DNA from 2 places in the Cryobacterium sp. TMT2-17-1 genome. Region 1 is predicted to be linked to the other one. Evidence: predicted binding sites of a transcription regulator. Region 1 holds the regulator's gene; the other holds the start of a gene.
The links. Region 1 encodes LexA, which represses DNA repair genes until DNA is damaged. Its sites were predicted from a motif close to TCGAACANNTGTTCGA; they were not measured.
Positions count from the first base shown of each region.

Region 1 (4,171 bases):
GCCGCGATCGTTTCCAGGGACAGGGGCGTGCCGGTGGGGTTGTTCGGCGAGCAGAGGAAGACGAGGTCAGGGGCAACCCGGTCGACCCACTCGAGCGCCGTGGCCGGGGAGAGTTCGAACTTTGCGTCACGACCGCCCGCGATCCAGCGGGTGCCGGTGCCGGAGGCCAGCAGAGGGTACATGGAGTAGGTCGGCGCGAAGCCGAGCACGGACCGACCCGGGCCGCCGAAGGCCTGCAGCACCTGCTGAAGAACCTCGTTGGAACCGTTGGCGGCCCAGATGTTCTTTCGGGTGAGGCCGTGACCGAGATAACGGGCGAGGGAATCCCGCAGCTCGGTGAACTCCCGATCGGGGTATCGGTTCACGGTTGTGACCGCCACGGCCAACGCCGCCACGATGTCCTGCGCCACCTCAGCCGGGATGCCGTGGGTGTTCTCGTTCACGTTGAGAGCCACCGGCACGTGCAACTGCGGCGCCCCATAGGGAGTGAGTCCGCGCAGATTATCGCGAAGGGGCAGATCGTTGAGACTGGTCACTCCCCCAATATTACCGGGGTGAGACCGGCGGGGGCTCGCCGCGGGTAGTTCACAGGTCGTTCGGAAGCGCCAGCCGCTGACCGGGCTGCACGCTGTCGGACGGCAGCTGATTGAGGCTCACAATCTCGGCGATCACCTCGCGCGGATCTGACGTGGGCGCGATTGTCTCGGCAAGTTGCCAGAGCGACTGCCCCGACTTGATGGTGACGTAGTCGAAGGCCGAGGCCACGTGAGCGACGGTCGAGTTCTCGGCGGCGGCGATGCCTCCGTTGAGGGCGACGGCCAGGGCCACGGCCACGAGCGGAAAGGCAGCCAGGGACGTGAAAACGACGCGACCGCGCCGGGTGAGTCGGAGCCGGGTGCGTCCGGTCGCGATGGGGGCGCCTCGTTCAAGTGCAGTGCTCATGTGATACCTCCTGTGAGAAGACGCATCCGACTCTCGGCCGGGAGAGCCGGATGCGAACTTATGTTCCGAATGTATATTCGATTATTCGAACAATCAAGCTTTATTCGGTAGTTTCTGAAATATTTGTTCCGACCCACTCGAATACATGTTTGTCTAATGAGCTCAACGCGGATACAGTTTCGATTGTTGATTGACACTCAATCAGGCACCCCCGACATTCGCGTGAATCGGCGGCATTCGCTGCTTGCTGCCAGCGCATCAATCAAAACGAGGAGCGACGAACGTGGCACAGAACACCAGCGGTCCCCGCGACAAGGGCGGCACCAGACGGCGCAAGAGCCTCAGCGAGAAGCAGCTCGCCATCCTCGACGTCATCCAGCGCTCGGTCAGCCAACGCGGCTATCCGCCGAGCATGCGCGAGATCGGCGACGCCGTCGGCCTGTCGTCACTGTCGAGCGTCACCCACCAGCTCAACCAGCTGGAACTGAGCGGTTACCTCCGCCGAGACCCGAACCGTCCCCGAGCACTGGAGGTGCTCATCGAGATTCCGCAGTCGCCCGAAGACACGACGGCCGGAGCCTCGGAAAGTTTCCACACCGGAGTGCAGGTCGGCGACGCCGCCATGGTTCCGCTCGTCGGTCGCATCGCCGCCGGCATCCCGATCACCGCCGAACAGCAGATCGACGAGATTTTCCCGCTACCCCGCCAGCTGGTGGGCAAGGGCGATCTGTTCATGCTCAAGGTGTCGGGCGAATCGATGATCGACGCCGCCATAATGGACGGCGACTGGGTCGTCGTGCGGCAGCAGAAGACCGCCGAAAACGGTGAAATCGTTGCAGCCATGCTCGACAACGAGGCAACCGTCAAGGTCTTCCGCCAGCGCGACGGGCACACCTGGCTACTGCCCCGCAACACCAACTTCGAACCCATCGTCGGCGATCACGCCGAGATTCTGGGGAAGGTTGTGGCAGTGCTGCGGTCGGTTTAGGGCATCAGCACTCAAGCACATCAGCATTTCAGGCCGACTCTTGGTCTCGACGGTTCCGACCAGCGTCGTGGAGACGCGCGCGTGTTGAGTCACCATGGTTATTTCGGTCGGGTCTTGTGAGCCGGGTCTTGTGGGCCGGGCACGAACACTGTTCTTGGTGTCGTGCCCGGCTTTTGTGTGGGTGGAGGCGGGGTCAGGCGGAGACGGAGGAGGTCAGGCGGGCGCGGAGGATGCGGGTGGCGGCGAGCATGTTGTGTAGGGACTGGACAGTTTCGGTGTAGCCGCGGGTTTTGAGGCCGCAGTCGGGGTTCACCCAGAGCCGGGTGGCCGGGATGGCCGCCGCGGCGCGCTCGAGCAGGTCGGTGAGTTCGGACACGCTCGGCACACGCGGCGAGTGGATGTCCCACACTCCCGGGCCGATACCGTGGTCGAAGCCCTGGGACCGGATATCGCCCACCACCTCCATGCGAGAGCGTGCCGCCTCGATGCTGGTCACATCGGCGTCCAGGTTGCGGATCGCGTCGATGACCACCCCGAACTCCGAGTAGCAGAGGTGGGTGTGGATCTGGGTGGCCGCGGCCGCACCGGCCGTCGCCAGGCGGAAGGACCCCACCGACCAGTCGAGGTATTCCGCCTGGTCCTTCTGCTTCAACGGCAGCAGCTCCCGCAGCGCGGGCTCGTCGACCTGGACGATCTGAATGCCGGCCGACTCCAGGTCGGCGATCTCGTCCCGGAGGGCCAGGGCCACCTGCCTGGCCGTCTCGCCCAGCGGCTGGTCGTCGCGCACGAACGACCACGCGAGGATCGTGACCGGACCGGTGAGCATCCCCTTGACGGGCTTGGGCGTCAGCCCCTGCGTGAACGCCGACCACTCGACCGTGATGGGCCGCGGCCGGGACACGTCACCCCAGAGGATCGACGGGCGCACGCACCGGCTGCCATAGGACTGCACCCAGCCGTTCTCGGTGACCGCGAAGCCGTCCAGGTTCTCGGCGAAGTACTGCACCATGTCGTTGCGTTCCGGCTCCCCGTGCACGATCACGTCGAGGCCGATGTCTTCCTGCAGCGAGACGACCCGACGGATTTCGGCGCGCATCAGGTCCCGGTAGTCCGCGGTGCTCAGCACCCCCCGTACCAGCTGCGCCCTGGCCCGACGGATGTCCCCGGTCTGCGGGAAGGATCCGATCGTGGTCGTCGGCAGGAACGGCAGCCCGAGGGCCATCTCCTGGGCTGCCACTCGGGCTGCGTAGGCGCCCCGGGTGAAGTCGCCCGGAGCGAGCGCGTCGGCGCGCACCCGAACGGCGCCATCGTGGACTCCGGGAGCCACCCCCCGCGCGTCGAGGGCCGCGGAGGCCGCAGAGAGGTCGATCTCGATGGCACGGCGACCCAGACTGAGGCCGCGGGCGAGTGTGGCAACCTGCGCGACCTTCTGATCCGCAAAGGCCAGCCAGGTCTTCAGGTCGTCGTCCAGCGCCGATTCGTCGTCGACGTCGTGGGGAACGTGCAGCAGCGAGGTAGAGGTGGAAACCGAGATCCGCGGCGAGAGGCGGACCAGGCCGGCCGCCGTGTCGAAGGCGGCGGCCAGGTCGCCGCGCCAGATATTGTGGCCGTCAATGACGCCGGCCACGAGAGTGGTCGTGTCGAGTCCGGGGGTCTCCGCCGGCACGCTTCCCCGCACGAGGTCAAGCCCGATGGCTTCCACCGGGGTGATGGCAAGAACGGGTAGGGCGTCGTCGAGGCTGCCGTACGGCGCGGCGACAAACAGGGCGGGACGCTCGGCGAGGGCGCCGAGGGTGTTGTAGGCGAAGCGGAGGCCGGCGAGGGCATCCGTTCTCGGGATGTCGATGCTCTCGCTGACCAGGGCAGGCTCGTCGAGCTGCACCCATTCGGCTCCAGCGGCGCGCAGCCGCTGCAGGAGGGCGGCGTAGACCGGCACAAGGTCGTCGAGGCGGTCAAGCGGACTGAATCCGGCCGGGGCCTCGTCGCTGGGCTTGCTCAGCAGCAGGAAGGTGACCGGGCCGACGATGACGGGCCGGGTCAGGAATCCGGCCGCCTTCGCCTCCTCGAACTCGCGCACCAGGCGGGTGCCGGCGAGGGTGAACTCGGTCTCGGGGCCGATCTCCGGCACCAGGTAGTGGTAGTTGGTGTCGAACCATTTGGTCATCTCCAGCGGCGGATTCTCCCCTTCGCCGCGGGCGAGGGTGAAGTAGCCGGCCAGGTCGAGGTGGCCGTCCGCGCCCC
Region 1 is NZ_SOGC01000049.1:31,498-35,668, forward strand. Features, by position in the region: gene E3O47_RS14390 (histidinol-phosphate transaminase) at 1-536, opposite strand, end outside; gene E3O47_RS14395 (LysM peptidoglycan-binding domain-containing protein) at 586-942, opposite strand; gene lexA (transcriptional repressor LexA) at 1,226-1,930, shown strand; gene metE (5-methyltetrahydropteroyltriglutamate--homocysteine S-methyltransferase) at 2,124-4,171, opposite strand, start outside.

Region 2 (4,171 bases), on a different contig from region 1:
GCGCCTGCGGCGACTCCTTCAGCTAGAGTCGCCGCCGCCGTGCCTGGCCTTCCGGCGCCGGTCGCGGAGGCTGGCGCACGGGAGAACCTGCGCCCACTTTCCGAGCTGCGCCGCGGCCGTCAGCGCTGGGGCTGCCCCGGTGTCAGCGGGCGCCGACGACCATCCACTTCGCCGCCCGGGCGCGCAGCCCGAGCGTCACCCCGCGTGCGCCGAGGTAGCCGAACGCGAACGCCGCCATCAGCCAGGCCAGTCCCGCTGGTCCCGACGGCGCCAGCAGCAGCACCGCGACGGCCAGCGGCACGAACGCGGCCAGGTTCACCAATCCGGTCAGGGCCAGGTAGCGCGCGTCGCCGGCACCGATCAGCACTCCGTCGAGCACAAAGACCACCCCGCCGAGCGGAACGGATAGCCCGAGCACGATCAGGGCCGCCGGCAGCAGGTCGCTGACCTCGGTCGCGTTCGTGAACAGTCGGCCGAGCACGCCGCTCGCGGCGATCACCAGCAGCCCGAGCGCGGACCCGCTGAGCACGCCCCATTCGAGGCAGCGCCTGAGCACCGCGCGCACCTCGGCCAGGTTGCCGGCGCCGAGGCCCCGGCCCACCAGCGCCTGTGCCGCGATCGCCAGGGCGTCAAGGGCGAACGCGAGCGTGGCAAACAGGGTCATCGCGATCTGGAAGGCGGCCAGCTCGGGAGAACCGAGGCTCGTGGCCACGAAAACCGCGAGCAACATGGCCGCACGCAGGCTCACCGTGCGCAGGAACAGCCAGCCGCCGGATGCCGCGCCCCGCAACATCCCGACCCGATGCGGGCGCAGCGGCGCACTCTCGCGGCGGGCGTGGCGGCCGACGACGGCAAGATAGACCGCGACCATCGCCCACTGTGCCACGACTGTGCCGAGGGCGGATCCGACGATGCCGAGTCCCAGGCCGTAGATGAACACCGCATTCAGCAGGATGTTGACCGAGAACCCGATCCCGGCCACCCACAGCGGGGTGCGGGTGTCCTGCAGCCCGCGGAGCAGCCCGGTCGCCGCGAAGACGAGCAGCATGGCAGGCAGTCCGAACATCGATGGGCCCAAGTAGCTGACGGCCGCGGCGGTGACGGCGGGCTCGGCGCCGAACGCGCCGACGAGCAGGGGGGTGGCGAACCAGCCCGCAATCGCGAGCAGCACACCGAGGCCGAGGGCCAGCCAGAGTCCGTCGATGCCGACGGCGACCGCACGGCGGCGGTCACCGGCCCCCAGCCAGCGGGCCACCGCGGGCGTGGTGCTGTAGGCCAGGAAGACCATCAGGCCGATGATCGTTTGCAGCACGGCGCCGGCCAGGCCGAGTCCGGCCAGCGGAACGGCGCCGAGGTGCCCGACCATGGCGGAGTCGGCGAGCAGGAAGAGCGGTTCGGCGATGAGCGCGCCGACGGCGGGAATGGCGAGGCGCAGGATCTCGCGGTCGATGGGCTGCGGGCGGAGCACGGTGATGGTGATGCCAAAACTCTAGTTCAGCCCCTCCGCACCCGGTGTCCGCTTCCGGTGGTCGAGCCTGTCGAGACCCGGCGAGCCAATCTCCGCGCTGCCAGACAAGACTTCGAAACTAATGCTATAAAGTGTCCATAATAAGTGACAGAGACTCGACTACCTGTACGACATCAGGTACCCTCGTACCATGACGAACCTCGCGGATGACCTCAGTCGGGCGGCCGACGCCGTCGCCCTGCTGGGCTCCTCGATCAGGCCGGCATCACCGCCCGGGAGAAGCAGGCCCACGACGACCGCTCCCTGAAGGTCTACCGGCTGAGCAATGGCAACGTGCGCCTGAACGGGCTCTTCGCCCCCGAAGACGGCGAGTTCGTGCTCTCCACCTTCGACTCCATCACCAGCCCCCGCCGCGGCGGAGTGCGCTTCGTCGACCCGGAACGCGCCGCCTGGGCCCAAAAAATGCAGGACGACCCGCGCAGCACCGAGCAGATCAACGCGGACTCCCTCGTGCAGCTGCTCACAATCGCCGGCGAAGCCGACCCCGGCCGGGTCTTCGGCGGACGCCGCCCCTCGGTGCGCGTGATCGTGACCGAGAAAGCCCTCACAGCCGAACCCGCCGAGCCGGGTGCCGCCGAACCCGCCGCTCACGGGCAGATCGAAGGCAACCCGGTCCCCATCTCGCAGGAAACCATCGACCGGGTGCTCTGCGACACCGGCACCCGCGGCACCAAGTTCGACGACATCGGCCAAATCATCAACGTCGGCCGTGACGAACGACTCTTCACCGAGAAACAACGCGCCGCGATGGGAGTGCGCGACGGCGGATGCCGGTGGGTCGACTGCGACCGATCACCAGCCTGGACCGAAGCCCACCACATCAACGACTGGCTCACCGACAGCGGAGACACCAACCTCGCCGACGGAGTACTGCTCTGCCACCCGCACCATCTACTGCTGCACAACCAGCACTGGAAGATCACCCGCACCGGAACGCAACACTGGCTGCGGCCACCGGTGGAGAACGATCCGGAGCAGACACTGATCGCGCTGCCGAGCAAGGCGGTGGGGCTGTAGCTCCGGGTCTCGGCGCGCTCGACCAGCGAGCCGGGAGGTCCACCGCCATCCGTGTGCACACCCGATAGGTCTCTACCAGCTCGGCCACTGTCACAGCGAATAGGGTGGAGGCATGACTGACCAGGGGACCGCATCCGGAATCGACCGCGACGAACTTGACCTCGAGGTGCGTCCGCAGGACGACCTCTTCCGCCATGTGAACGGCAAGTGGATCGCCCGCAGCGAGATCCCGGCCGACAAGGCCCGCTGGGGCTCGTTCTACCTGCTCGCCGAGGAATCGGAGAAGGCCGTCCGGGAAATCATCCTCGAAGCCCAGACCGCCGCCCCCGGCACCGAGGAGCGCAAATTCGGCGACCTCTATGCCAGCTTCCTGGACGAGGACCGCGTCGAAGAGCTCGGAGCGACCCCGCTCGCGGCCGATCTCGCCATCGTCGACGCCGTCACCTCCATCCCCGAGCTGCTCGGCACCCTCGGCCGCCTCGAGCGCGCGGGCGTGCCCGGCGCCTTCGGTCTCTTCGTCGACAACGATCCGGGGGACCCCGAGCGCTACCTCGTCTTCGTCGAGCAGGGCGGGCTCGGCCTCCCCGACGAGTCCTACTACCGCGACGAGAAGTTCGCCGCGATCCGGGAGTCCTACCAGGCGTTCCTGACCCGGATGTTCGGCCTCGTCGGCACCCCGGATGCCGCCGGTCGCGCCGAGCGCGTGTTCCTTCTCGAAACCGAGCTCGCCACTCACCACTGGGACAAGGTGCGCTCGCGCGACAGCGAGAAGACCTACAACCTCAAGACCTGGGGTCAGGTCACCGCGTTGGCCGCCGGCGCCGACCTGCACCTTTGGCTTGACGGGCTTGACGGCCCGGCCGGTGCTCTCGACGAGGTTGTCGTGCGCCAGCCCAGCTTCGTGACCGGTCTGGCGGAGATGCTCACCGAGGACCAGCTCGAGGGCTGGAAGGACTGGCTACGGTGGCAGATCATCCGTTCCAGCGCCGCGTTCCTGTCGAGCGATTTCGTCGAGTCCAGCTTTGACTTCTACGGTCGCACCCTGACCGGCACTCCCCAGTTGCGCGAGCGCTGGAAGCGTGGCGTCTCGCTCGTCGAGGGGGCGCTCGGCGAGGCCGTCGGGCGCATCTACGTCGAGCGGCACTTCAAGCCCAGCGCGAAGGCGAGCATGGACATACTCGTGGCCAACCTGGTCGAGGCCTACCGCCGGAGCATCACCGAACTCGACTGGATGACCGCGGAGACGCGCGCCCGTGCGCTCGACAAGCTCGAGAAGTTCACCCCCAAGATCGGCTACCCGGTCAAGTGGCGGGACTACTCGACCCTTTCGGTCGACCCGGCCGACCTGATCAAGAACGTGCGCGCCACGAGCGAGTTCGAGTTTCAGCGGGAATTGGGCAAGATCGGCAACCCGCTCGACCGCGACGAGTGGTTCATGACCCCGCAGACGATCAACGCGTACTACAACCCGGGCTTCAACGAGATCGTCTTCCCGGCCGCCATCCTGCAGCCGCCGTTCTTCGACGATGCCCGCGATTCCGCCTCCAACTACGGCGCGATCGGCGCCGTCATCGGCCACGAGATCGGCCACGGCTTCGACGACCAGGGCTCGAAATACGACGGCAC
Region 2 is NZ_SOGC01000034.1:78,038-82,208, reverse strand. Features, by position in the region: gene erpA (iron-sulfur cluster insertion protein ErpA) at 1-26, shown strand, start outside; gene E3O47_RS09115 (MATE family efflux transporter) at 143-1,474, opposite strand; gene E3O47_RS09110 (DUF222 domain-containing protein) at 1,733-2,545, shown strand; gene E3O47_RS09105 (M13-type metalloendopeptidase) at 2,658-4,171, shown strand, end outside.
Region 2: the regulator LexA is predicted to act here: its motif matches at 1,624-1,639, upstream of E3O47_RS09110 (DUF222 domain-containing protein).